DNA from 2 places in the Streptomyces sp. NPDC036815 genome. Region 2 is predicted to be linked to the other one. Evidence: riboswitches for the same ligand, from Rfam matches in the RefSeq annotation. Region 2 holds a riboswitch; the other holds the start of a gene.
What was found. Region 2 has a riboswitch for cyclic di-AMP ahead of ACZ69I_RS21030 (M23 family metallopeptidase). Riboswitches for the same ligand answer to the same signal wherever they lie in the genome.
Positions count from the first base shown of each region.

Region 1: another riboswitch for cyclic di-AMP. It lies ahead of ACZ69I_RS35910 (transglycosylase family protein); the one in region 2 lies ahead of ACZ69I_RS21030 (M23 family metallopeptidase).

Region 1 covers NZ_JBVJPW010000029.1:18,095-29,552, reverse strand. Annotated here, with positions in the region: gene ACZ69I_RS35945 (HNH endonuclease family protein) at 1-88, shown strand, start outside; gene ACZ69I_RS35940 (N-acetyltransferase) at 276-1,025, shown strand; gene ACZ69I_RS35935 (SurA N-terminal domain-containing protein) at 1,245-1,913, shown strand; gene ACZ69I_RS35930 (nucleoside triphosphate pyrophosphohydrolase) at 1,978-2,997, shown strand; gene ACZ69I_RS35925 (sel1 repeat family protein) at 3,040-5,043, shown strand; gene ACZ69I_RS35920 (cytochrome P450 family protein) at 5,099-6,421, shown strand; gene ACZ69I_RS35915 (LysM peptidoglycan-binding domain-containing protein) at 6,561-7,628, shown strand; cyclic di-AMP (ydaO/yuaA leader) riboswitch at 7,823-8,024, shown strand; gene ACZ69I_RS35910 (transglycosylase family protein) at 8,028-8,744, shown strand; gene eno (phosphopyruvate hydratase) at 9,065-10,351, shown strand; gene ACZ69I_RS35900 (FtsB family cell division protein) at 10,487-10,966, shown strand; gene ACZ69I_RS35895 (DUF501 domain-containing protein) at 10,990-11,458, shown strand, end outside.
Region 2 covers NZ_JBVJPW010000010.1:17,361-28,818, reverse strand. Annotated here, with positions in the region: gene ACZ69I_RS21055 (MFS transporter) at 1-621, shown strand, start outside; gene ACZ69I_RS21050 (glycosyltransferase family 2 protein) at 1,036-1,884, shown strand; gene ACZ69I_RS21045 (alginate lyase family protein) at 2,114-3,358, shown strand; tRNA gene ACZ69I_RS21040 (tRNA-Met) at 3,406-3,479, shown strand; gene ACZ69I_RS21035 (PP2C family protein-serine/threonine phosphatase) at 3,690-4,832, shown strand; cyclic di-AMP (ydaO/yuaA leader) riboswitch at 5,064-5,226, shown strand; gene ACZ69I_RS21030 (M23 family metallopeptidase) at 5,238-6,314, shown strand; gene ACZ69I_RS21025 (aldo/keto reductase) at 6,450-7,394, shown strand; gene ACZ69I_RS21020 (PrsW family intramembrane metalloprotease) at 7,417-8,766, opposite strand; gene trmB (tRNA (guanosine(46)-N7)-methyltransferase TrmB) at 8,810-9,598, opposite strand; gene lhgO (L-2-hydroxyglutarate oxidase) at 9,985-11,208, opposite strand; gene ACZ69I_RS21005 (MFS transporter) at 11,366-11,458, opposite strand, start outside.

The sequences.
Region 1 (11,458 bases), on a different contig from region 2:
GAAAAAGGTCCTGACCACCTGCCCCAACGAGCCCCTCCCCAAGGGCCAGACCCCCACCGAGGCCCCACCCCGCTTCCACGCCCGCTGAGGAGGCCCGAAGGGCCCCCAGGGGCGCGGGGAACGGCGCGCCCAGCCCCCGCGACGCCGCAGAAGACAACGCACCGCGGGGGCCCCGAAGGGGCCAGTCCAGGGGCGCGTGGAACGGCGCGCTCAGCCCCCGCGACGCCGCAGAAAATGAACACCGCCCACCCCGCGGGACGCGTACCGTTCGGCACATGACCCTGAAGATCACCACCCTCGCGGACCGCCCCGAGCTCACCCTCCCGCTCTGGCACCTCGCAGAGGACTGGCCGGAGTTCATCCGCCACGACCCCGTCGGCTGGTCACTGATAGGCCGGATCGTCGCGGAACTCCCCGAGTACGTCCTGGTCGCCACCGACGAGGCCGCCGGCGGCAAGGTCGTGGCCCGCGCCTTCAGCGTGCCGTTCGCGCTGCGCGACCGCGAGGACGGCGCCCTGCCCGACGGCGGCTGGGACCAGGTCCTCCTGTGGGCCTTCTCCGACCTGCGGCACGGCAAGGAGACGGACACGGTCAGCGCCATCGAGATAACCGTCGACAAGTCGGCGCGGGGCACGGGCCTCTCCGGCCGGATGCTCGCGGCCATGCGGGACAACGCGCGCGCCCACGGCTTCACCGAGGTCGTCGCGCCCGTACGTCCCAACGCCAAGCACCTCGAACCGGCCACGTCCATCGACGAGTACGCCTACCGCACCCGCGAGGACGGCCTGCCGCACGACCCGTGGCTGCGGGTGCACGTACGGGCGGGCGGTGTCGTGGAGAAGATCGCGCACGCCTCCATGACGGTGTCAGGATCGGTCGCGCAGTGGCGCGAATGGACCGGACTGCCGTTCGACGAGGAGGGCCCGGTCGAGGTGCCGGGCGCGCTGGTGCCGGTGCACTGCGAACCGGCGCGCGGCTACGGGGTGTACGTCGAGCCGAACGTATGGGTGCGGCACACGGTGTGAGGAGTGCCCCCACCTGAGGGGCGCCGCCACCCGATGAGTGCCCCAACTCCCGGGAAATCGTTGGTCGAATAGGTGTCGAATGGCTGGCCGACAGGTCGGCCACTGCCTACCATCGATCACCGCAAGACTTTGTGCGCCCGCCCGTCGCCCGACCACCACCCCTGGTGGAGGCGCTTGCGCGCCACAGTGATTTGCACAATCTCCAAACGGGAGGCCCCCTTGCACCGCCGTCGTCGTCGCACCACGCTCACCCTCACCGCGGCCGTGATCGCCGCGGCCCCCCTCCTGACCGCCTGCGGCAGCAAGGCCCACCCAGGTGCCGCGGCCGTCGTCGGCGGCGACCGCATCACGGTCGCGCAGCTGGAGGGCCGGGTGAACGAGGTGCGCGAGGCGCAGCGTGCCGCCGTCCCGGACGACGCGCAGTACTCGCAGGCCATCGCGAAGTCCGGCGGCCTCACCCGCAGCACGCTGCACACGATGGTCCTCGACAGGGTCCTGCACCGCGCGGCCACCGACGCCGGGGTGAACGTCACGCGCCGCGACATCCAGACGATGCGGACCGGCCTCGAACAGCAGGCCGGTGGCCGCAAGGCCCTGGAGCAGGGCTGGCTGCAGCAGTACAGCGTCGCCCCCGACCGCCTCGACGACAGCCTGCGCACGGAGATCGAGGCGCAGAAGCTCGCCCGCGAGCTGGGCGCGGACATGAACTCCCCGCAGGGCCAGGCCGTCTTCTGGAAGGCCCTCTCCGGCGCCTCGAAGAAGCTCGACATCGACCTGAACCCGCGCTACGGCACCTGGGACGTCGAGAAGAACAAGCGCACGGACACCAGGACGCCGTGGCTGCGCGAGGTCACCGACGCCGGGGCGCCGCAGGAGCGGCGCGCGTAGCGGACGCGAGATGTAGGGCAGAAGGGGCCGGGGCGCTGTCGGCGGACTGGGTTACGTTCGACAGGTGAACGACTTCGAGACGACGCCCCCGGCCGACGCCCCCGATGCCCCCGACACGCCCGTCGGCCGCGTCATCCTGCTGACCACCAGCCACCGCGTCGCGCCCGGCCTGCTGTCCTGGCCCGCCTGGCAGGCGCTGCACGGGGCCGACGAGGTGCTGTGCGCCGACGCGGACCACCCCCAGCTGCCGTATCTGCGCGAGGCGGGCGTGCGCGTGCGGGAGGCGGTGCCCACCGCCGAGGAGCTGGTGGACGCCTGCGCCGGCGGCCGCACGGTCCTCGTCGTGGCCACCGCCGAGGGCGACCGCGCCCTCACCGACGGCCTGGCCCGGCTCGCGGGGTCGGGCCGTGTCACCATGCCGGACCTGGAGCTGCTGCCCGCCTCGTACGACCTGCCGGGCGCCCGGCTGCTCGACGTGGTCCAGGTGATGGACAGGATCCGCGCCGTGTGCCCGTGGTCCTCGCAGCAGACGCACAAGGGCCTGGCGAAGTACGCCATCGAGGAGGCGTACGAACTGGTCGAGGCGATCGAGGAGGGCGACCGGACCGAGCTGCGCGAGGAGCTCGGTGACGTCCTGCTCCAGGTCGTCTTCCACGCGCGGATCGCCGAGGAGGGCGGCCCCGGTGAGGACGACGAGCCCTTCTCCGTCGACGACGTCGCGGGCGGCCTCGTCGAGAAGCTCATCCACCGCCACCCGCACGTCTTCGGCGACGACACGGCGCTGACCCCGGAGGACGTCAAGGCGCACTGGCTGCGCACGAAGGCGGAGGAGAAGCGGCGCACCTCGGTCACCGAGGGCATCCCGCTCGGCCAGCCCGGCCTGGCGCTGGCCGCGAAGCTGGCATCGCGCGTGCGCACGGCGGGACTTGAGGTCGACGTGCCCACCGGGGACGGCGTCGGATACGAGCTGCTCGCCCTGGCTCTGCGGGCCGAGTCCGAGGGCGTCGACCCGGAGGCCGCCCTCCGCGCGGCCGCCCGCGCCTACCGGGACGCGGTGCGGGCGGCGGAGGGGGCGGGCGCTTAGTACGGTTGCCCTCTCAGGCGGTTCGAGGGCGTGGGGGCTTGTGTGGCAGAGGAGTTGGAGGTGCTGGCCGCCCAGGCGGCCGACGTCCTCGTGGCGGCGATGCGGGGGGACGAGGATCGCTGGCGGACGGCCCGGGACGCGTTCGTGATGTTCTTCCGGCACTCGCGTGTCGTGGGGGTGGACACCGACCTCGACGTGGACCGGATGCGCGCGACGAGGCGGACCGCGGCCCCGGCACGGCTGGGGGAGGTCTGGGCCGAGGTACTGCTCCACTGCCTGCGGAGCGGCGGGCGGACGCGGGAGGGCCGCCTCCGGCTCGTCGTGGACTCCCTCGAACTCGACTCCGGCCGTGCCGCGCCACCGGCGGCCGACGCCGAGCCCGGCACGGCCGAGACCGACGCCACCGAGCACTTCGAGATCGACTATGCGCCCCCCGCCTGGTACACCGCTCAGACCACGAGCGCGGAGGACCCCGCCGCACCGGCCGAACCGGCCGCGCGGAACTCCGTCACCGGCGGTACGCAGAGCGCCGTCGTGCAGGCCGCTTCCATCCACTCCCTCACCGTCAACACACCACCCCCGCCCCCGTCTCCACACCCCGCCCCCGCCGACAACTGGCCCCGCGTAGACCAGCTGCGCCGCCTCGGCCTCGGCGTGCGCCCCACCCGCCGCTTCCCCGGCGCGAAGGCCCTGCCCCCGTACGTCATCAGGGACTGCGACGACGAGCTGTCCGTCCTCCTGCGGCAGGCCGCGCACCACGGCGGCCTCGTCATCGTCACGGGCGCGCCCCTGTCCGGAAAGACCTCGACGGCGTGGGCGGCGCTGCGGGGGAGCGTGCCGGAGGACTCCCGGGTCTTCGTCGCGGGCGGCGGTACGGACCTGCGCGACCTGCCCGACCAGCTCCGGGGCCGCGACACCACGGGCACCCACGTCGTGTGGCTCGACGACCTCGACGGCCACCTCGCCGAACCCGGCACCCCCGGCGTCCTCGCCCGGCTCACCCACGACCGCGTCCTGGTCCTGGCGACGATGCGGGACGAGGCGTACGACAGACACCGCTTCGGGCACCACCCGGGCGCCCGCGTGCTGAGCGTCGCGCAGACCGTCGAGGTCGCCGCCGAGTGGAGCGAAACGGAACTGGCGCGGCTCGCGACGGTCGACGACCCGCGCTTCACGGACGCCGTCCGGTGGCGCGGGGACCTGGGCATCACGGAGTTCCTCGCGCTCGGCCCCGACCTGTGGGAGGAGTGGCGCAGGGCGCGCCGCGCGGGCGGGCGGCTGCTCGGACACCTCCTGGTGCGCGCCGCGATCGACCTCGCGCGGTGCGGGCTCACCCGCGGCGTCACGCCCGAGCTGCTGAGGCAGATCAGGGAGGAGTACGAGCCGGTGGCGGCCGACACGGCCGGGGAGCCCTTCGAGGAGGCGCTCGCCTGGGCCACCGCGCCCCGGCACGGCGTGACGGGTCTGCTCGTACCGGGGGAGTGGCCCGGCACGTGGCGGGCGTACGGCTCCCTGGTCGCGGACGCGGCCCGCACGGAACCGGCGGTCCCGGACCGCGTGTGGATCCGCGCGATCGAGGACCTGGCCCCGCACGACGGGGACGAGCTGAACGGCCTGGTGGCCGCCTTTCGGCTGGCCTTCACGCCCCGCGCCGCGAGCGGGGACTCCCGGGCCATGATGTGGCTCGGCCTCCTCGCCCAGGACACGGGGGACACGGAGGTCGCCGAGGACTGGTTCCGCAAGGCCGCGGACCGGGGGAACGCCCGCGCCGCGGGCCACCTCGGCCACCTCCTGGCCATCCGCGTCGCGTACACGGAAGCGGTCCCCCACCTGACGGTCGCCGCCGACGCGGGCGAGGCCGGGGCGGCGGCGCTGCTCGGCCAGGTCCACCAGCACCTCGCCGTCCACTACTTCCGCATCGCCGAGGCCGAGGGCGACGCCTCCGCCACCCGGCGCCTCAAGGGCCTGCTCCGCCCGACCGGCAAGGAACCCGGCCGGGACCCGATCCGGGACGCGGGCCTGGACTCCAGCATGGACCCCGGTTGAGTACGGGCCCCGGTCAGGTCCGTACGGCGCTCGCCCTGGGGATACCGTCGACGGCATGCACGACCAGCCGCCCGCGACCTGCCCCGCAGGAGCCACCTCCGCCCCCGGGACGCCCCCGCCCCCGCAGCCGGAACTCTTCACCTGGGAGTTCGCCACCGACCCCTACCCGGCGTACGCCTGGCTGCGCGAGAACTCCCCCGTGCACCGCACCACCCTGCCCAGCGGCGTGGAGGCCTGGCTCGTCACCCGGTACGCGGACGCGCGGCAGGCCCTCGCGGACCAGCGGCTCAGCAAGAACCCGGCCCACCACGACGAGCCCGCCCACGCCAAGGGCAAGACCGGCATCCCCGGCGAGCGCAAGGCCGAGCTGATGACGCATCTGCTCAACATCGACCCGCCGGACCACACCCGCCTGCGCCGGCTCGTCGCGAAGGCGTTCACACCGCGCCGGGTGGCCGAGTTCGCGCCGCGCGTGCAGGAGTTGACGGACTCCCTCATCGACACGCTCGCCGACAAGCACGGCGGGGCGGAGGGCGCGGCCGACCTCATCCACGAGTTCGCCTTCCCGCTCCCCATCTACGCCATCTGCGACCTGCTCGGCGTCCCCCGCGAGGACCAGGACGACTTCCGCGACTGGGCGGGCATGATGATCCGCCACGGGGGCGGGCCGCGGGGCGGTGTGGCCCGGTCGGTGAAGAAGATGCGCGGCTACCTCGCCGAGCTCATCCACCGAAAGCGCCTCGATCCGGGCGACGACCTCATCTCCGGCCTCATCAAGGCCTCCGACCACGGCGAGCACCTCACCGAGAACGAGGCGGCCGCCATGGCCTTCATCCTTCTCTTCGCCGGCTTCGAGACCACCGTCAACCTCATCGGCAACGGCCTGTACGCGCTGCTCACCCACCCCGAACAGCGCGAGCGGCTGCAGCGGGCGCTGGCCGAGGGCGACACCGGGCTCCTGGAGACCGGCGTCGAGGAACTCCTCCGCTTCGACGGGCCCGTCGAGCTCGCCACCTGGCGGTTCGCGACCGAGGCGGTCCGCGTCGGCGGGCAGGACATCGCCGCGGGAGACCCCGTCCTCGTCGTGCTCGCCGCCGCCGACCGCGACCCGGCCCGCTTCGACTCGCCCGACACCCTGGACCTTTCCCGCCGCGACAACCAGCACCTCGGATACGGGCACGGAATCCACTACTGCCTCGGTGCTCCGCTCGCCAGGCTGGAGGGGCAGACCGCCCTCGCGACGCTGCTCAGACGCCTCCCCGACCTGCAACTCGCGTCGGATCCCGCCGATTTGCGGTGGCGTGGCGGGCTGATCATGCGGGGACTGCGCACGCTGCCGGTGAAGTTCACAAACGCACAGCCGCCGACCCGGGGCTGACGGGCCGTCACGACTGTGATGTTCACGTGATCTCCGCTGCACCGACTTGTGACAAGCGTTCGACTGCGGCTACGTTCACGACGACTTGGGCGCCCCCGGGCGCCCCAGCCGTCGCTGCAGTCTCCTGAAAGGCAACCGCATGCTCTCCGGTCAAGGTCGTCACCGACGCCCCCGCCAGGCCCCGGCTCTCATCGTCGCGGCAGGCGTCACCGGATCAGCCATCGCCATCCCGCTGCTCGCCGCCACCAGCGCGAGCGCCGCCTCCACCGACACGTGGGACAAGCTCGCCCAGTGCGAGAGCGGCGGCGCGTGGAGCGCGAACCCCGGCAACGGTTATTACGGAGGGCTCCAGCTCTCCCAGGACACCTGGGAGAGCCACGGCGGCCTCGACTACGCGCCGAGCGCCGACCAGGCCTCCAAGTCCCAGCAGATCTCCGTCGCCGAGAAGGTCCTTGGCGACCGGGGCACCGCCGCCTGGCCGAGCTGCGCGCCGATCGCCGGGCTCACCGACGGCGGCGCCGCGGCCGACGTGGACCCGGGCGCGCCCGTCACCGGGGAGCCGTCCGACCCGTCGGGCCGGACCGGCGCCGACGGGCCCGAGGGTGCCAAGGACTCCGGCTCCGCCGATGACTCCGGCAGCTCCGACGGCAAGGACAAGGGCAAGGACAAGGGCGCGGAGAAGGGTGAGTCGTCCGCCGACCCGGCCGACTCCGCCGATCCCTCCGACGACCCGTCCGCGGACCCGGAGAAGCCCTCCGGTGACGCGGGCGACGCGCGAGACAAGAATCACGACGAGTCCGGCGAAAAGGGCGACAAGGGTCACAAGGGCGAGGCGGACGGCGCCGATGACGCGTCCGGCACGGGCAAGTCCGGGGAGAAGGACGGCACTTCGCCGGACGCCGAGGACGCGACGGCCCCCTCCGAGGGTTCGGGCTCCTCCGCGGGGCGCCACCGGGGCGACCGCGCGGACGAGAGCGAGGGTGCGGGCGGGCGTCCCGGACGGCACGCCTCGCGCGGCGAGGAGCGCACCGGAGCGGTCGCCGACGGGACGTACACGGTGCGCTCCGGGGACAACCTCTCGGTCATCGCGGACGACCTCGACGTCGAGGGCGGCTGGCACGAGCTCTACACCGAGAACAAGAAGACCGTCGGCGGCGACCCGGACCTCATTCTCCCCGGTCAGAGCCTCGATCTGGGCGAAAAGTAACGGTAGTTGACGAAGAGTCGGACGGGGCCTTCGCGTCGTATGTCCGCTTTGGCGCGAGTGAGACATGGGTCTCAGAAGCCCTGATCGTCTTTGAAATTGTGTGGAAGACGTGATTACCGTCGTCACCGCTCGCCATTGGTGGGCCCCGCCGGTCGGTACGCCGAATCCTGCCAACGGCCGGACGGGAACAGTCGTCGCTTCGAGCGCCGTAGGCAGGAGCGGGGGACCCAAGGTTTGCGCCGGGTCCGTCCGTTGAGGGGACGCACAGCCGTAGGGCTGGGCGCCGCGAGACGGACGGGAACGGCTAGGGGTGAAGCCGCGCTCTGTGAGCGCGGCCGGGCAACCACATCGGCCCGAACCCGACAGCTCACCTCGCAGGCGTCGGTGAGGGGATCACTCATGCTGTTTTCCAGCAAGGGCAAGCACCGTCGTCCGTCCAAGGCCACCCGTGTCGCCACGCTCGCCGGCGTCACCGGTGTCGCGGTCGCTGCCCCGCTGATGGCCGCCGGTTCGGCCTCCGCCGCCACCGACTCCGAGTGGGACCGCGTCGCCCAGTGCGAGGCCGGCGGCAACTGGTCGATCAACACCGGCAACGGCTACCAGGGCGGCCTGCAGTTCTCGCCGTCCACCTGGGCCGCGTACGGCGGCACCAAGTACGCGCCCTCCGCCGACAAGGCGACCAAGGCCCAGCAGATCGAGATCGGCGAGAAGGTCCTCGCGGGTCAGGGCAAGGGTGCCTGGCCGAGCTGTGGCGTCGGCCTCTCGGGCGCCTCGAACAACAGCGGCGGCGGCTCGCAGCAGCAGGCCCCGCAGCAGCAGGAGTCCAAGCCCCAGCCGCAGCAGACGCAGCAGCAGGCCGCTCCGAAGCAGCAGCAGGCCGCCCCGAAGCCGCAGCCCGCGCCGCAGACCGAGAGCAAGAAGACCGTCGAGACCCCGACCGGCAAGACGGTCAAGAAGGGCGACGGCGAGTACAAGGTCAAGACGGGCGACACCCTGTCCAAGATCGCCCAGGCGGAGCACGTCAAGGGCGGCTGGCACAAGGTGTACAAGCTCAACGGTGACATCATCGACAACGCCGACATGATCTACCCGGGCCAGCAGCTGCACCTGAGCTGACCCGCCCGGTCACGGCCGTGCCTCGGCGGACGCACGGCCGTACCCCCGTCCCCACGGGCTCCCCGCCCCGGTGCGCGTATCCCCCGTACGCACCGGGGCGGGGCCATGTCCGCCCCTGCCCGGGCCGCCCGGCTTGTTCGCTACTAGCGAGTAGAAACGCGGTCCATCGTCCTGTTTCCAGGGGATTTGGCCTCTTGTTCGTCCCACGGGACGGGCGGTCGGCTGGCTGAAGCCCCGGAGCCGGTTAGGCTCGGGAGACGCAGGGCCGAAACGGTCCGCGTCATTGCGTATACGCGTCACACTCCCAGAAGGAGATGCTCGTGCCGTCCATCGACGTCGTCGTAGCCCGGGAAATCCTGGACTCCCGAGGCAACCCCACGGTCGAGGTCGAGGTCGGCCTCGACGACGGCAGCACCGGTCGTGCCGCCGTTCCGTCCGGTGCCTCCACCGGTGCCTTCGAGGCCATCGAACTCCGTGACGGTGACCCCAACCGTTACCAGGGCAAGGGCGTCGAGAAGGCCGTCCTCGCCGTCATCGAGCAGATCGGCCCGGAGCTCGTCGGCTACGACGCCACCGAGCAGCGCCTGATCGACCAGGCCATGTTCGACCTGGACGCCACCGACAACAAGGGCTCGCTCGGCGCCAACGCCATCCTCGGCGTCTCGCTCGCCGTCGCGCACGCCGCCTCCGAGGCCAGCGACCTGCCGCTGTTCCGCTACCTCGGCGGCCCGAACGCGCATCTGCTGCCCGTCCCGATGATGAACATCCTGAACGGCGGGTCGCACGCCGACTCGAACGTCGACATCCAGGAATTCATGATCGCCCCGATCGGCGCGGAGTCCTTCTCCGAGGCCCTGCGCTGGGGCACCGAGGTCTACCACACCCTCAAGAAGGTGCTGAAGGAGAAGGGCCTCTCCACCGGCCTCGGCGACGAGGGCGGCTTCGCCCCGAACCTGGACTCCAACCGCGCCGCGCTCGACCTCATCCTTGAGGCCATCAAGCAGGCCGGTTACGTCCCCGGCGAGCAGGTCGCGCTCGCGCTCGACGTCGCCGCGTCCGAGTTCTACAAGGACGGCAGCTACGAGTTCGAGGGCAAGTCCCGCTCGGCCGCCGAGATGACCGAGTACTACGCGGAGCTCGTCGCCTCCTACCCGCTGGTCTCCATCGAGGACCCGCTGTTCGAGGACGACTGGGCCGGCTGGAACACCATCACCGAGAAGCTCGGCGACAAGGTGCAGCTCGTCGGCGACGACCTGTTCGTCACCAACCCCGAGCGCCTGGCCCGCGGCATCGAGGAGAACTCGGCCAACGCCCTGCTCGTCAAGGTCAACCAGATCGGTTCGCTGACCGAGACCCTGGACGCCGTCGAGATGGCCCAGCGCAGCGGCTTCAAGTGCATGATGTCGCACCGCTCCGGCGAGACCGAGGACGTCACCATCGCCGACCTCGCCGTCGCCACCAACTGCGGCCAGATCAAGACCGGCGCCCCGGCCCGCTCCGAGCGCGTCGCCAAGTACAACCAGCTGCTGCGCATCGAGGAGATCCTCGACGACGCCGCGGTCTACGCCGGGCGCAGCGCGTTCCCGCGCTTCCGCTCCGCCGAGTAGCGGACCCGGCGCAGCAGCCGAAGCACGGCCCGAGCAGCGCTCGACGCCACGTAGTTACCTACGTCCCCGCACCCGGTCCCGTACCGTGTGCGGGGACGTAGGTACGTTGAGGCGCTGCTCTGGGGAGACGGAACCATGGCCAAGGCCGGGACCAAGGACCGGTTCTCCACCGCGACCCGCCTGCGGCTGCTCGGCGAGCAGACCGCCGAGCGCGTCTACCGCTCCCAGACCAAGAGGCAGGCCCGCCGCTCCCGGCTCACCGGCCGCGCGGCCCTCCTCGCGCTCGTGCTCTGCTCGCTGGTCGTCGCGCTCGCGTACCCGATGCGGCAGTACGTCTCGCAGCGCGCCGAGATCGACGACCTGCGCCGGCAGCAGGCCGAGCACCAGGCGGACGTCGAGAAGCTCCGCGACGAGAAGGCCCGCTGGCAGGACGACGCGTACGCGGAGCAGCGCATCCGGGACCGCCTGCACTACGTGATGCCCGGCGAGACCGGCTTCACGGTGATCGACCCCGCGGCGGCCAGGAGCCGGCGCACGGACCAGGGGGCGGCCTCGCGCCCCTGGTACTCGAACGTCTGGGACGGCGTCGACAAGGCCGACCGCCCCGACGACTGACCCACGGACATGGAAAGACAGGCATGCACACGCCTCCGCCGACCACCTCGCGCACCGAGCCGACCGACGCCGACGTCGAGGCCTTCAAGCAGCAGCTCGGCCGCCCGCCGCGCGGCCTGCGGGCCATCGCGCACCGCTGCCCCTGCGGCCAGCCGGACGTCGTCGAGACGGCGCCGCGCCTCCCGGACGGTACGCCGTTCCCCACGACGTACTACCTGACGTGCCCGCGGGCCGCGTCCGCGATCGGCACCCTCGAAGCCAACGGCGTGATGAGGGAGATGTCGGAGCGGCTGCGGACGGACCCCGAACTGGCCGCCGCCTACCGCAAGGCGCACGAGGACTACATCGCGCGCCGTGACGCCATCGAGGTCCTGGAGGGCTTCCCGAGCGCGGGCGGCATGCCGGACCGCGTGAAGTGCCTGCACGTCCTGGTCGGCCACTCGCTGGCCGCGGGCCCCGGCGTGAACCCGCTGGGCGACGAGGCCATCGCGA
Region 2 (11,458 bases):
CTCGCCGTCATCGCCGCGGGCTTCGGCGCCCTCGCCTCCCTCCCCTCGGACGCCGGGTTCGGGATGCTCGCCGCGGCCATGGTGCTGATCGGCATCGGCGGCGGCCTCGCGATGCCCGCCGCGACCGCCGCGCTGATGATCGCCGTGCCCGCCGAGCACGCCGGGGTCGGTTCCGCCCTCAACGACACCGTCCAGCAGGCGGGCGCGGCCCTCGGCGTCGCCGTCCTCGGCACGGTCCTCTCCAGCACGTACGCCGACTCCCTGCCCGCCGACGCCCCGGCGGGGGCCGGCCACTCGGTGCAGGACGCGCTCGCCCGGGCGGCCGCCACCGGCGACGGCGCCCTCGCCACGGCTGCCCGTGAGGCCTTCACCGAGGCGATGTCCGCCAGCTTCTGGGCAGGCGCCGCGGGCGTCCTGGCCGCCGCCGTCCTCGCCCTCGTCCTCATCCGGGACGGGGAGGCTCCCGCGGAGGGGCGGGTTTCGGGGGAGGGGCAGGTTCCTGTGGAGGGGCAGGTTTCGGGAGTGGGGCAGGTTCCAGTGGTGGGGCAGGCCGCCGCGGACGAGCAGACTCCTGTCGCCGACGAGGCTGCCCACAGCGGCGAGTTGAGTCCGGTGGCCTGAGTCCGGCGGCCTGGGTCCCGGCGGCCTGAGTCCCGGCGGGGGCTGGGGCCTGGCTCCCGAGCCCGGCTCCCGAGCCCGGCTCCCCCCCGGGGGGCCAGCCCTCCGGGCACGGCCCCCGAGTCCGGCCTCCGGGCCTGGCTCGCGAGCCCGCCCCCACCGCCCTCCGCCCCGCCCCCGCAACAACCCCATACGCCGCCCCCCACAGCGCCCCGCCCGGCTTCGGCCCCGCGGGGCGCCGTGGTGTTGACTGGCCGACTCCCGCCGCACCTCGCACCCCGCACCCCGGCCCCCGGCCCCCCTGGAGCCCGGCCCCCGGAGCCCGGACCCCATACCCACACCCGCACCCACCCCCCCCCCGAAGGGACCACCGTGCCTCAGCCACCGCTGCCGCGTCTGGGCGTTGCCGTCATCACGATGGGCAACCGTCCCCGGGAGCTCGACGCGCTGCTCGCGTCCGTTGCCATGCAGGACGTGCCCGCCGACCGCGTCGTCGTCGTCGGCAACGGCTCGCCCCTCCCAGAACTCCCGCCCCTGCCCGGCAAGGTGACCGCCGTCGAGCTGGACGAGAACCTCGGCTGCCCGGGTGGCCGCAACGTGGCCATCGAGCGCCTCGCGGACTTCGGCGACGTGGACGTCGTCATCGAGCTCGACGACGACGGGCTGCTCGTCGCCGACGACGTCTTCCGCAGGATCCGTGACCTGTTCGCCGCCGACCCGCACCTGGGCATCGTCGGCTTCCGCATCGCCGACGAGACGGGCGAGACCCAGCGCCGCCACATCCCACGCCTGCGCGCCACCGACCCGATGCGCCGCGGCCCGGTCACCGCCTTCCTCGGCGGCGGGCACGCCCTCTCCATGCCCATGCTCGCGCGGACCGGGACCTGGCCCGCCCAGTTCTTCTTCGGGCACGAGGAGACCGACCTGGCCTGGCGGGCCATCGACGACGGCTGGCAGATCCTCTACGAGCCCGCCCTGCTGCTCCAGCACCCCAAGACCTCCCCGGCCCGGCACGCCGTCTACTACCGCAACACCGCCCGCAACCGCGTCTGGCTGGTCCGCCGCGGCCTCCCGCTCCCGCTGATCCCCGTCCACCTGGGCATCTGGACCCTCCTCACCCTCGCCCGCACCCGCTCGCTGCCGGGCCTGCGCGCCTGGGCCGGCGGCTTCGTCGAAGGGCTGCGGACGCCGTGCGGCGAGCGCAGGCCGATGCGCTGGCGCACGGTGTGGAAGCTGACGCGCCTCGGCCGCCCGCCGGTCATCTGAGGTGCACGGGGTGCACGGGGCGCACGGGGCGTACGCCACCCGCCCCGGCCCGCGCCCCACCCGGCCCGCGCCCCACCCGGCCCGCGCCCCACCCGGCCCGCACCCCACCCCTGCCGCGCACCCCACCCCTGCCGCGCACCGCCCGAACGGAGCAGCCCGGCGGTGCGCCCGCCCGCGCCCCGGGCCACGCTGAACTGCCGGGGCAGTGGGCCCGAACCGGAGGTGCAGCATGGCAGCAGCCGTACGCGGCAGAGGGCGGCGCGGCCCGCGCGGACAGCGCGTCCTCGTACTCCTCCTCTTGCCCCTCCTCGTCGCCCTCGCCGCGGCCTGCGGTGGCGGCGAGGGCGGGTCGGACACCCGTACCGCCGCGGCCCGCCCCCTCGACCTGGCGTTCAAGCACCCCGGCGTGCTGGTCAGCAAGGAGCAGCTCGACCGGGTCCGGGCGCACGTCCGGGCGCGGGAGCAGCCCTGGCTGAAGGCGTACGAGCAGATGCGGGGCAGCAAGTACGCGGCGGACGGCTACCGGGCCACCCCGTACCCCGTCGTGGAGTGCCCGCCCGACACCCGCCCCGGCAAGGGGTGCGTCGAGGAGCGCCAGGACGCCCTGGCCGCGTACACCCAGGCGCTGCTCTGGAACATCACCGGTGAGCGCGCGCACGCCGAGAAGGCCGTGCAGATCATGGACGCCTGGGCGAAGGTGATCACCAGGCACACCGAGGCCAACGCCGGGCTCCAGACCGCCTGGGCCGCCTCCTCCTGGGCCCGTGCCGCCGAGGCGGTGCGCTACAGCTACGACGGCTGGAACGACGGCTCGCTGCTGCGCTTCGAGCGGATGCTCCGCAACGCCTACCTGCCGCAGGTCGAGAACGGCTCCGCCGACTTCAACGGAAACTGGGACCTGGTGATGGCCGACGCCACCATGGCGATGGCCGTCTTCCTCGACGACCACGCCACGTTCGAGAAGTCCGTGCACCACTTCCGAACCCGCGTGCCCGCCTACTTCTACCTGGAGTCGGACGGCAAGCTGCCGGTCTCGCCGGAGGGCAGCGGCATCGACACCGCGGCCGAGCTGAAGAGGTACTGGTTCGGGCAGGGCACCTTCGCCGACGGGCTCTCCCAGGAGACCTGCCGCAACTTCAAACACGCCAGCTACTCCCTCGCCGCCGCCTCCCACATGGCGGAGACGGCGTGGCACCAGGGCGTCGACCTGTACGGGGAGGCCGAGGACCGGCTGCGGGCCGCCTTCGAGTTCCACTCCAAGTACCAGCTGGGCGCTCCGGTGCCGGGCTGGCTGTGCGGCGGCAGGGTGCAGCGCGACATGGGACCCGACACGGAGGTCGGCCTGAACCACCTGCGGGGGCGGCTGCACCGGGAGATGCCGGAGACCGAGAGGTACACGGAGCGGGGGCGGCCGGAGGGGACGGACGGCCTCTTCGTGGCCTGGGAGACGCTCACGCACGCGGGCAACGCCTGAAGTGGTTCGACGCACCCCTCCCCATGGCGTAGAGTTGCATTCAACGGCGCGGGGTGGAGCAGCTCGGTAGCTCGCTGGGCTCATAACCCAGAGGTCGCAGGTTCAAATCCTGTCCCCGCTACTCAAGGCCTAGGGCCCGGAACCAAGCAATTGGTTCCGGGCCCTAGGTGTTTTCCCGTACGTGCGCTTCCCGTACGGGCGTTTCCCGTACGCCCCATTCGTACCCCTCTTCTCGTAACCCGGTCGGACCGCACCAGCTCGCACCCGCTCCCCGTCGGGGGAACCCTGAGTGGAGCGCGGTGATGGGCGCGGAGTCGGCGGGAGACAAGCGGTGGGGCAGCGAGCGGGTTCCGGGGACAGGGGTGCCAGCGCGCACGAGCGGACGTTCGTCCGGTCCCTGCCCCTGCTGCTCCTGATCGTCGGCGTCGTCTACGACGTGGCGACCCCGCCGGAATTCACCGCGGCCCCCCTCTACACGGCCGCCCCGCTGATCGCCGCCCCCTTCTACTCGCAGCTCAGCACGGTCCTGACCGGCGCCGCCGCCACGGCCGCCGTCCTCTTCCTGCACTTCGGCAACCCGGTGAGCAGCCACGTCGAGGCCGTCACCGAGGTGCTCACCGTGGTCACCGTCGCGGCCCTCGCGATCGTCATCAACCGCGTCGTGCGCCGCGGCAACGACCGGCTCGCCAACGCCCGCTCCATCGCCGAGACCACCCAGCGCGCCGTGCTGCCCGAACCCGATCCGCGGATCGGCGGGCTCGACATCGCGGCGCGGTACGAGGCCGCGCAGGCCGACGCGTTCATCGGGGGCGACCTGTACGCGGTGCAGGACACCCCGCACGGCGTGCGGCTCATCGTCGGCGACGTCCGGGGCAAGGGCATGGGCGCGGTCGCGGCGGTCGCCGTCGTCATCGGCGCCTTCCGGGAGGCCGCCGAGCAGGAGACGACGCTGGAGGCGGTGGCGCAGCGCCTGGAGCGGGCGCTCGCGCGCGAGGGCACCCGCCGCGACGGGCTCGACCAGTTCGAGGGGTTCACCACCGCCGTACTCGCCGAGATCCACCACGCCGACGGCGCCGTACGGCTGATCAACCGGGGGCACCCGTCGCCGCTGCTGCTGCGCGGGGACGGCCGGCTGTGCGTCCTGTCGGCGAGCGAGCCCGCGCTGCCGCTCGGCATGGGCGAGCTGGGGGCCTGGCCGGACCGGGCGGACGAGTCGGAGTTCCCGCCCGGCGCGATGCTGCTCTTCTACACGGACGGCCTGTCGGAGGCGCGCGATCCGGCGGGGGAGTTCTACGATCCCGCGACCCGGCTCGGCGGCCGCATCTTCCCGGGCCGCGGCGGCCCGCGCGCGCTGCTCGCCGCGCTCGCGGAGGAGGTGCGGCGGCACACCGGGGGGCGGATGACCGACGACATGGCGCTGCTCGCGGTGCGGCGGCCCGTCGCCGGGGATCCGGACATCACGGCCGGTGACTGATGGACGTCGCTCCGCATGACAACTGACGTACTGTCAAGGGAATGTGAAGCTCCGGTGCGCGCCACGGTGGGATGAGAGGGCGTCAACTCGCCCCGTTCCGAACCCCCGTGTCCCGGTACGTACACCCGGTCCGCGTTAACGATCAACCGGAACGGCTTGGAATACGGACCCGCTGTCTATTAACGTTCGATAACGCAGCGCGGTCGTCCCAGCCGTCACTAGAGGCGGCTCCGCGCGCACGCGCCTAATCCCGCAAGGGAGCCGGGGAACCACCAACTTGGGGTGAATCAGGCAGCTGCGCACCGTGCATTCGTGCACCGGCGCCGGCTGTCCGTAGGAGACCTTCCTGCTCCGAACCCGTCAGCTAACCCGGTAGGCGAGAAGGAAGGAAAGGAGTGCGCCCCAGTGGCGTCCAACCGGCCTGCCCCCCAAGCCGTGTACATACCGAATGACGATGACTTCGGTCCGTACGACGACTCCTTCGAGGAGTGGAACCCCACCGAGGATTCCATCCGTCCCGTCCGCGGCAGGCACCGTGTGCACAAGAAGGGCGGCGGCGGGCTCGCCCGCAGCTCCACCGTCCTCGGCGTGGGCGTCATCGCCGCCGTCGGCGCGGGCGGCATCGCCACCGCGCAGGACGGCAAGCCGCCGGTCTCCATCTCCCTGCCCGACCTGCCGGGCATGGACACCGTCGCGGACTCGCTGCCGGAGGCCACGTCGCTGCCCGGCGTCGGCTCGCTGATCTCCGACGACGCGTCGGACACCACGGCGACCGCCGCCGCGGCGGCCCCGCTCACCGCGGCCGGCGTCAGCACCGCCGACGCCGAGCAGGGCACCACCGACGCGGGCGAGGCGCTGCGCGCCCGCATCATGCAGCAGGCCGAGAACCAGCAGGACCAGGCGGACACCGCCGTACGGACCGCGGCCGAGGACGCGGCCGTCAAGAAGGCCGCCGAAGAGGCCGCCGCCCAGCAGCAGGCGGCCCAGAAGGACGCGAAGGCCAAGGCCGCCGCCAAGAAGAAGAAGGCGGAGGAGGCCCGCAAGGCCAAGGCAGAGGCCGAGCGCCTGGCCAAGCTCGCCAAGAGCTACGCCATCCCCACCTCCTCGTACACCCTCACCTCGCACTTCGGTGACGCCGGTGCCATGTGGTCCTCCGGCCACCACACCGGTCTGGACTTCGCCGCTCCCACGGGTACCCCGCTGAAGGCCGTGCACACCGGCACCGTCAAGGAGGCCGGCTGGGCGGGCGCGTACGGCTACCGCACCGTGCTCGAACTCGAGGACGGCACGGAGATCTGGTACTGCCACCAGTCCTCCCTCAATGTCAGCGCCGGGCAGAAGGTCACCACGGGCGAGGTCATCGGCCGCGTCGGCGCGACCGGCAACGTCACCGGGCCGCACCTCCACATGGAGGTCCACACCCCCGACGGCACCGGCATCGACCCGCTCGGCTGGCTGCAGGGCAAGGGCCTCAACCCCTGAGAAACCCCGCCACCACCCCCTGAAGGGGCCCCTCCACTCCGGCGGCCCTGGCGCCAACCCCCCCCCGACGCCAGGGCCGCCGGTCCCGTCCCGGCGCGACGGAATTCCGTTTCCGCCGCGGACGTTCCGGACTACATGACTTCTCTACGCCGGCTCGGCTCTTCCGACCTCGAGGTCTTCCCGCTCTCCCTGGGTGGCAACGTCTTCGGCTGGACCGCCGACCGCACCGCGTCCTTCGCCGTCCTCGACGCCTACACCGCCGCGGGCGGCAACTTCATCGACACCGCCGACGCGTACTCGGCCTGGGTGGACGGCAACGAGGGCGGCGAGTCCGAGACCCTCATCGGCGCCTGGCTCGCCGAGCGCCGCAACCGCTCCGATGTCGTCCTCGCCACGAAGGTCGGCGCGCACCCCGCGTACAAGGGCCTCTCCCCGGCCACGATCAAGGGCGCCGCCGAGCAGTCCCTGCGCCGCCTCGGCACCGACTACATCGACCTCTACTACACGCACTACGACGACCCCTCCGTCCCCGTCGAGGAGATCATCGGCGCGCTCGACGAGCTGGTGCGGGACGGCAAGGTGCGCGCCATCGCCGCCTCCAACATCACGCCCGAGCGGCTCCAGGAGTCCCTCGACCTCTCCGACCGCGAGGGCCTCGCGCGCTACGTCGCGCTGCAGCCGCACTACAACCTCGTCTCCCGCGACACCTACGAGGGCCCGCTCCAGGGCGTCGCCTCGCGCTCCGGCCTCGCGGCCGTCCCCTATTACGCGCTCGCGTCCGGCTTCCTGACCGGCAAGTACCGCCCCGGCACGCAGGTGAGCAGCGCCCGCAGCGGCCGGGTCGAGTCGTACGTGGGCAGCGAGCGCGGCGACCGCGTCCTCGCCGCGCTCGACGGGATCGCCGCCGAACGCGGCGCGGAGGTCGCGACCGTGGCACTCGCCTGGCTGGCGGCGCAGCCCACCGTCGCCGCGCCGATCGCCTCCGCGCGCACGGTCGAGCAGCTGCCCGCGCTGCTCGCGGTGGCGGACCTGGAACTGACGCAGCCGGAGCTCGCACGCCTGACGGCGGCCTCGGCATAGGGGCGGGCCCCAGGGCCTTCCGTCAGGTGCGATAGGGGTTGTCGTACGTCGTCGGGTAGCCGTACGCGGGATGGGGCTGCGGGTAGACGGGGCGGGGCTGCGGGTACCCGTACGGGGGGTGCCCGTACCCCGCGTACGGCACGGGGAGCATGACCGGCGCCGTCGCCCGCGCCGCGTACGCGAGGGCGGGGCGGGCCGGTTCGCGGCGCTCCCACAGCCTTTCGAGCAGCTCCCGCTCGCGTACGACGAAGTCCGCGCCGGCCCGGCCGCGGCGGCCCCGGTGGCGCAGGAGCGCGAGGGACGTCGCGTACACCTGGTACTCGGCGACCGTGCGGGCCGCAGCCTTGCCCCAGGTGTACGAGGCGTAGTCGCGGGCCAGCGAGCGGGCGCGCATCGAGCCCAGCGCGTACGGCTCGGGCGGCGTCAGCCAGCCGGCCGCCGCGTACACGGGCAGCTCCGCGCGGATCGTGCGCAGCTCGCGCTGCCGGGTCCAGACGGCCAGCCAGGTGAGCAGGCCGAACACCGGGAGCATGAACGCCGCGTACACGGTGAAGAAGCCGAACTGTCCGAAGACCGCCGAGCCGTTCCACAGCGCGTGCATGCCCATCGCGAGCAGCAGTCCGGCGAGCGGAAGGAGCAGGCGCCGCAGCCGCTGGCGGTCGGCGGCGAACGCGGCGAGGCCGAAGCCGATGCCGGTCAGGACGGTGAAGAGCGGATGCGCGAACGGTGACATGACGACGCGCACGAAGAACGTCGCCGCCGTCACCGAGGCGAGGCCGCTCTCGCGGCTGAGCTGGTCGGTGACGAAGGCGTTGCCCAGATAGAGGATGTTCTCGGTGAACGCGAACCCCGTCGCGGTCACCCCCGCTATGACGACGCCGTCGACGATCCCCGTGAAGTCGCGTCTGCGGAAGAGGAAGACGAGCAGGACGGCCGCCGCCTTCGCGCTCTCCTCGACGATCGGGGCGATCACGGTCGCGCCGAGGTTGTCCGCGCTGGTGGGGTCGGCGGTGGCGGTGGCTATCCAGCGGATCGCGAAGCTGTTCGCGACGATCGCGATGAGGGCGGCCGCGCAGGCGCCCCAGGCGAAGGAGAAGAGGAGGTTGCGCCAGGGCCCCGGCTGTACGCGGTCCAGCCAGCGGAACGCGGCGACGAGCAGCGGCACGGGCACGACCGCGAGGCCGAGCCCGACCAGGAAGCCCTCGGTGCCGGTCTGCTCCCTGACCAGGGCGAGGATCACCAGGCCGGAGAGGGCGAGCAGCGTGACGAGCGCGGCCCCGCGTATCGCGCGCCGCTGCCACCAGCGGACGCGGCGCAGTGCCCCCGGGGCGGGCGCCTCGGGGGGTATCGGATACGGAGAACTGGTGGCCACGTCGTTGACCCTAACGAGGGACGGGACGGGCCGCGACGGTGCCTCAGCCCTGGGGAGGGGCGACTCGGCGGAACAGCAGATCCTGGACGACGTGCCCCTTGCCGAGGCCCTGGCCCTCGAAGCGGGTGAGGGGGCGGAAGTCCGGGCGCGGGGCGTACCCGCCGTCCGCCTGGGTGTTCTCGAAGTCGGGGTGCGCGGTGAGCACCTCCAGCATCTGCTCGGCGTACGGCTCCCAGTCGGTCGCGCAGTGCAGCAGCGCGCCGGGCTTGAGGGAGGGCGCGGCCAGCGTCAGGAACTCCGGCTGGATCAGGCGGCGCTTGTGGTGCCGGGCCTTGGGCCACGGGTCGGGGAAGTAGACGCGCAGCCCGTCGAGGGACTCGGGTGCGAGCATCTCGCGGAGCAGGATGATCGCGTCGCCGTTGGCCACGCGGACGTTGCTCAGCCCGTTGCGCTCGGCGAGGCCGAGGAGGTTGCCCTGGCCGGGGGTGTGCACGTCGACGGCGAGGATGCCGGTGTCCGGGTCGGCGGCGGCCATCTGGGCGGTGGCCTCGCCCATGCCGAAGCCGATCTCCAGGACGACGGGCTTGTCGTCCCCGAACAACTCGGCGAGGTCGAGCCGGCGCAGCCCGTCGATGTCCATGCCCCACTGGGGCCAGAGCCGCCGCAGCGCGTCCCCCTGGCTGGCGGTCACCCGGCTGCGCCGGGGCTGGAAGCTACGGATCCGCCGCTCGTGATGCGACCCGGCAGGATCGGGCGAGGGCCCCCCGGGAAACCGGGGCGCGGCGACCGCGCGGGGCGACGGGGCATCGGGATTGTGGGAAGAGTCAGACACAGTGCCCCAATTTTACGACCAGAAGAGAACGACGACTCGCCACGCGGGTGGGACCACCGGATCGCCACCCGGGTGCGCGGGGAACTGCGCACCGAGCTGAGTGGGGCTTTGCCACGGGGGTGGGGCCACCGGATCGCCGCCCGGGGGCGCGGGGAACTGCGCACCGAGCTGAGTGGGGCTTTGCCACGGGGGTGGGGCCACCGGATCGCCGATCAGGGGCGCGGGGAACTGCGCACCGAGCTGAGGGGCGCCTCGCCAAGACGATGGGACCACCGGATCGCCGCCCAGGGGCGCGTGGAACGCGCATTCAGGGGCGCGGGGAACTGCGCGACCAGCCACGTCCGCCCCGCAGGAACCCACCGAGGCAGCCCCCACACTCCACCCCCCTACTCGCCCCCCACCCCCCGCAACACCCCCAACGCCTTACGAGCAACCTCCCTACCAATAGGGAGGGAAGCCGTAGCCGCAGGAGACGGCGCGTTCAGAACGTGCACCGCGCACGCCCCCTCCCGTATCAGGAAGTCGTCGACCAACGTCCCGTCCCGCAGCACCGCCTGCGCCCGCACCCCCGCAGGGGACGGCACCAGATCATCCGCCCGCACCGCCGGCAGCAGCCTCCGCACCGCCGAGGTGAACGCCGACTTCGACGCGGAGCGCCGCAGCTCCCCCGCCCCGTACCGCCAGTGCCGGCGGGCCATGTGCCAGGAGCCGGGCCAGCCGATGGTCCCGGCGAGCTCGCGGGGCCGGACGACCGACCAGTCATAGCCCTCGCGGGCCAGCGCCGGCACCGCGTTCGGCCCCACGTGGACGCCGCCGCCGACACCCCGCGTGAGGTGGACGCCGAGGAATGGAAAGGCCGGGTCCGGCACGGGATAGACGAGGCCGCGCACCAGCTCGGGCCGGACCAGGTCGAAGTACTCCCCCCGGAACGGCACGATCCGCATGCCCGGATCGTCCCCGGTGAGCCGCGCGACCGCGTCGCAGTGCAGCCCCGCGCAGTTCACCAGGACCTTGCCGCGGACGACCGAGCCGTCCGCCGTGGCGACCGCGACGCCGAGGTCGGGGCGGCGGTCGATGCGGACGACGGCGCCCCGCGCCCCGTAGCGGATCTCGGCCCCGGACGCTTCGGCCAGGCGCGCCGCCACCGCGCCGTAGTCGCAGATCCCCGTCGTCCCCACGTGGATCGCGGCCAGGCCGCGGACCTCCGGCTCGTACTCCGAGATCTGCGCGGGGCCCAGCTCGCGGACCGGAATGCCGTTCTCCCTGCCGCGCTGGACCAGCGCGTGCAGCCGGGGGAGCTCCTCGCGCTCGGTGGCGACGATCAGCTTGCCGGTGACCTCGTGCGCGATGTCGTACTCCGCGCAGAACTTGATCATCTCCGCGGCGCCGCGGACCGCGAACCTCGCCTTGAGCGAGCCGGGGCGGTAGTAGATCCCGCTGTGGATCACACCGCTGTTGCGCCCCGTCTGGTGGCGGGCGGGACCGGGCTCCTTCTCGAGCACCGTCACCCGGGTCCCGGGAGCGCCGCGCGTCAGGGCATACGCCGTCGCAAGACCGACGATGCCGCCGCCGATCACCAGCACGTCGCAGTCGTACGCGACCTTCTTCACCGCGCCTCACCTCCCACCACAGATACTGCCCTGCGCCACTGACAACGCCGCCAAACCTCGGGCGCCGGATCCTTCCCCACCGATCCGTACCGGTTCACCCGGCCTCATCCGCGCGTTCACCCGGGCGTCGGGAGGCACGGCCCGGGCGGCCCGCCGCCTACGCCGGAGCCACAAGCAGCGGCCGCGCCCGCTCGCGGAGCTCCACCACCCGCGGCTCGTCGCCGTACGGCTCCAGGCGGTGCAGCAAGTC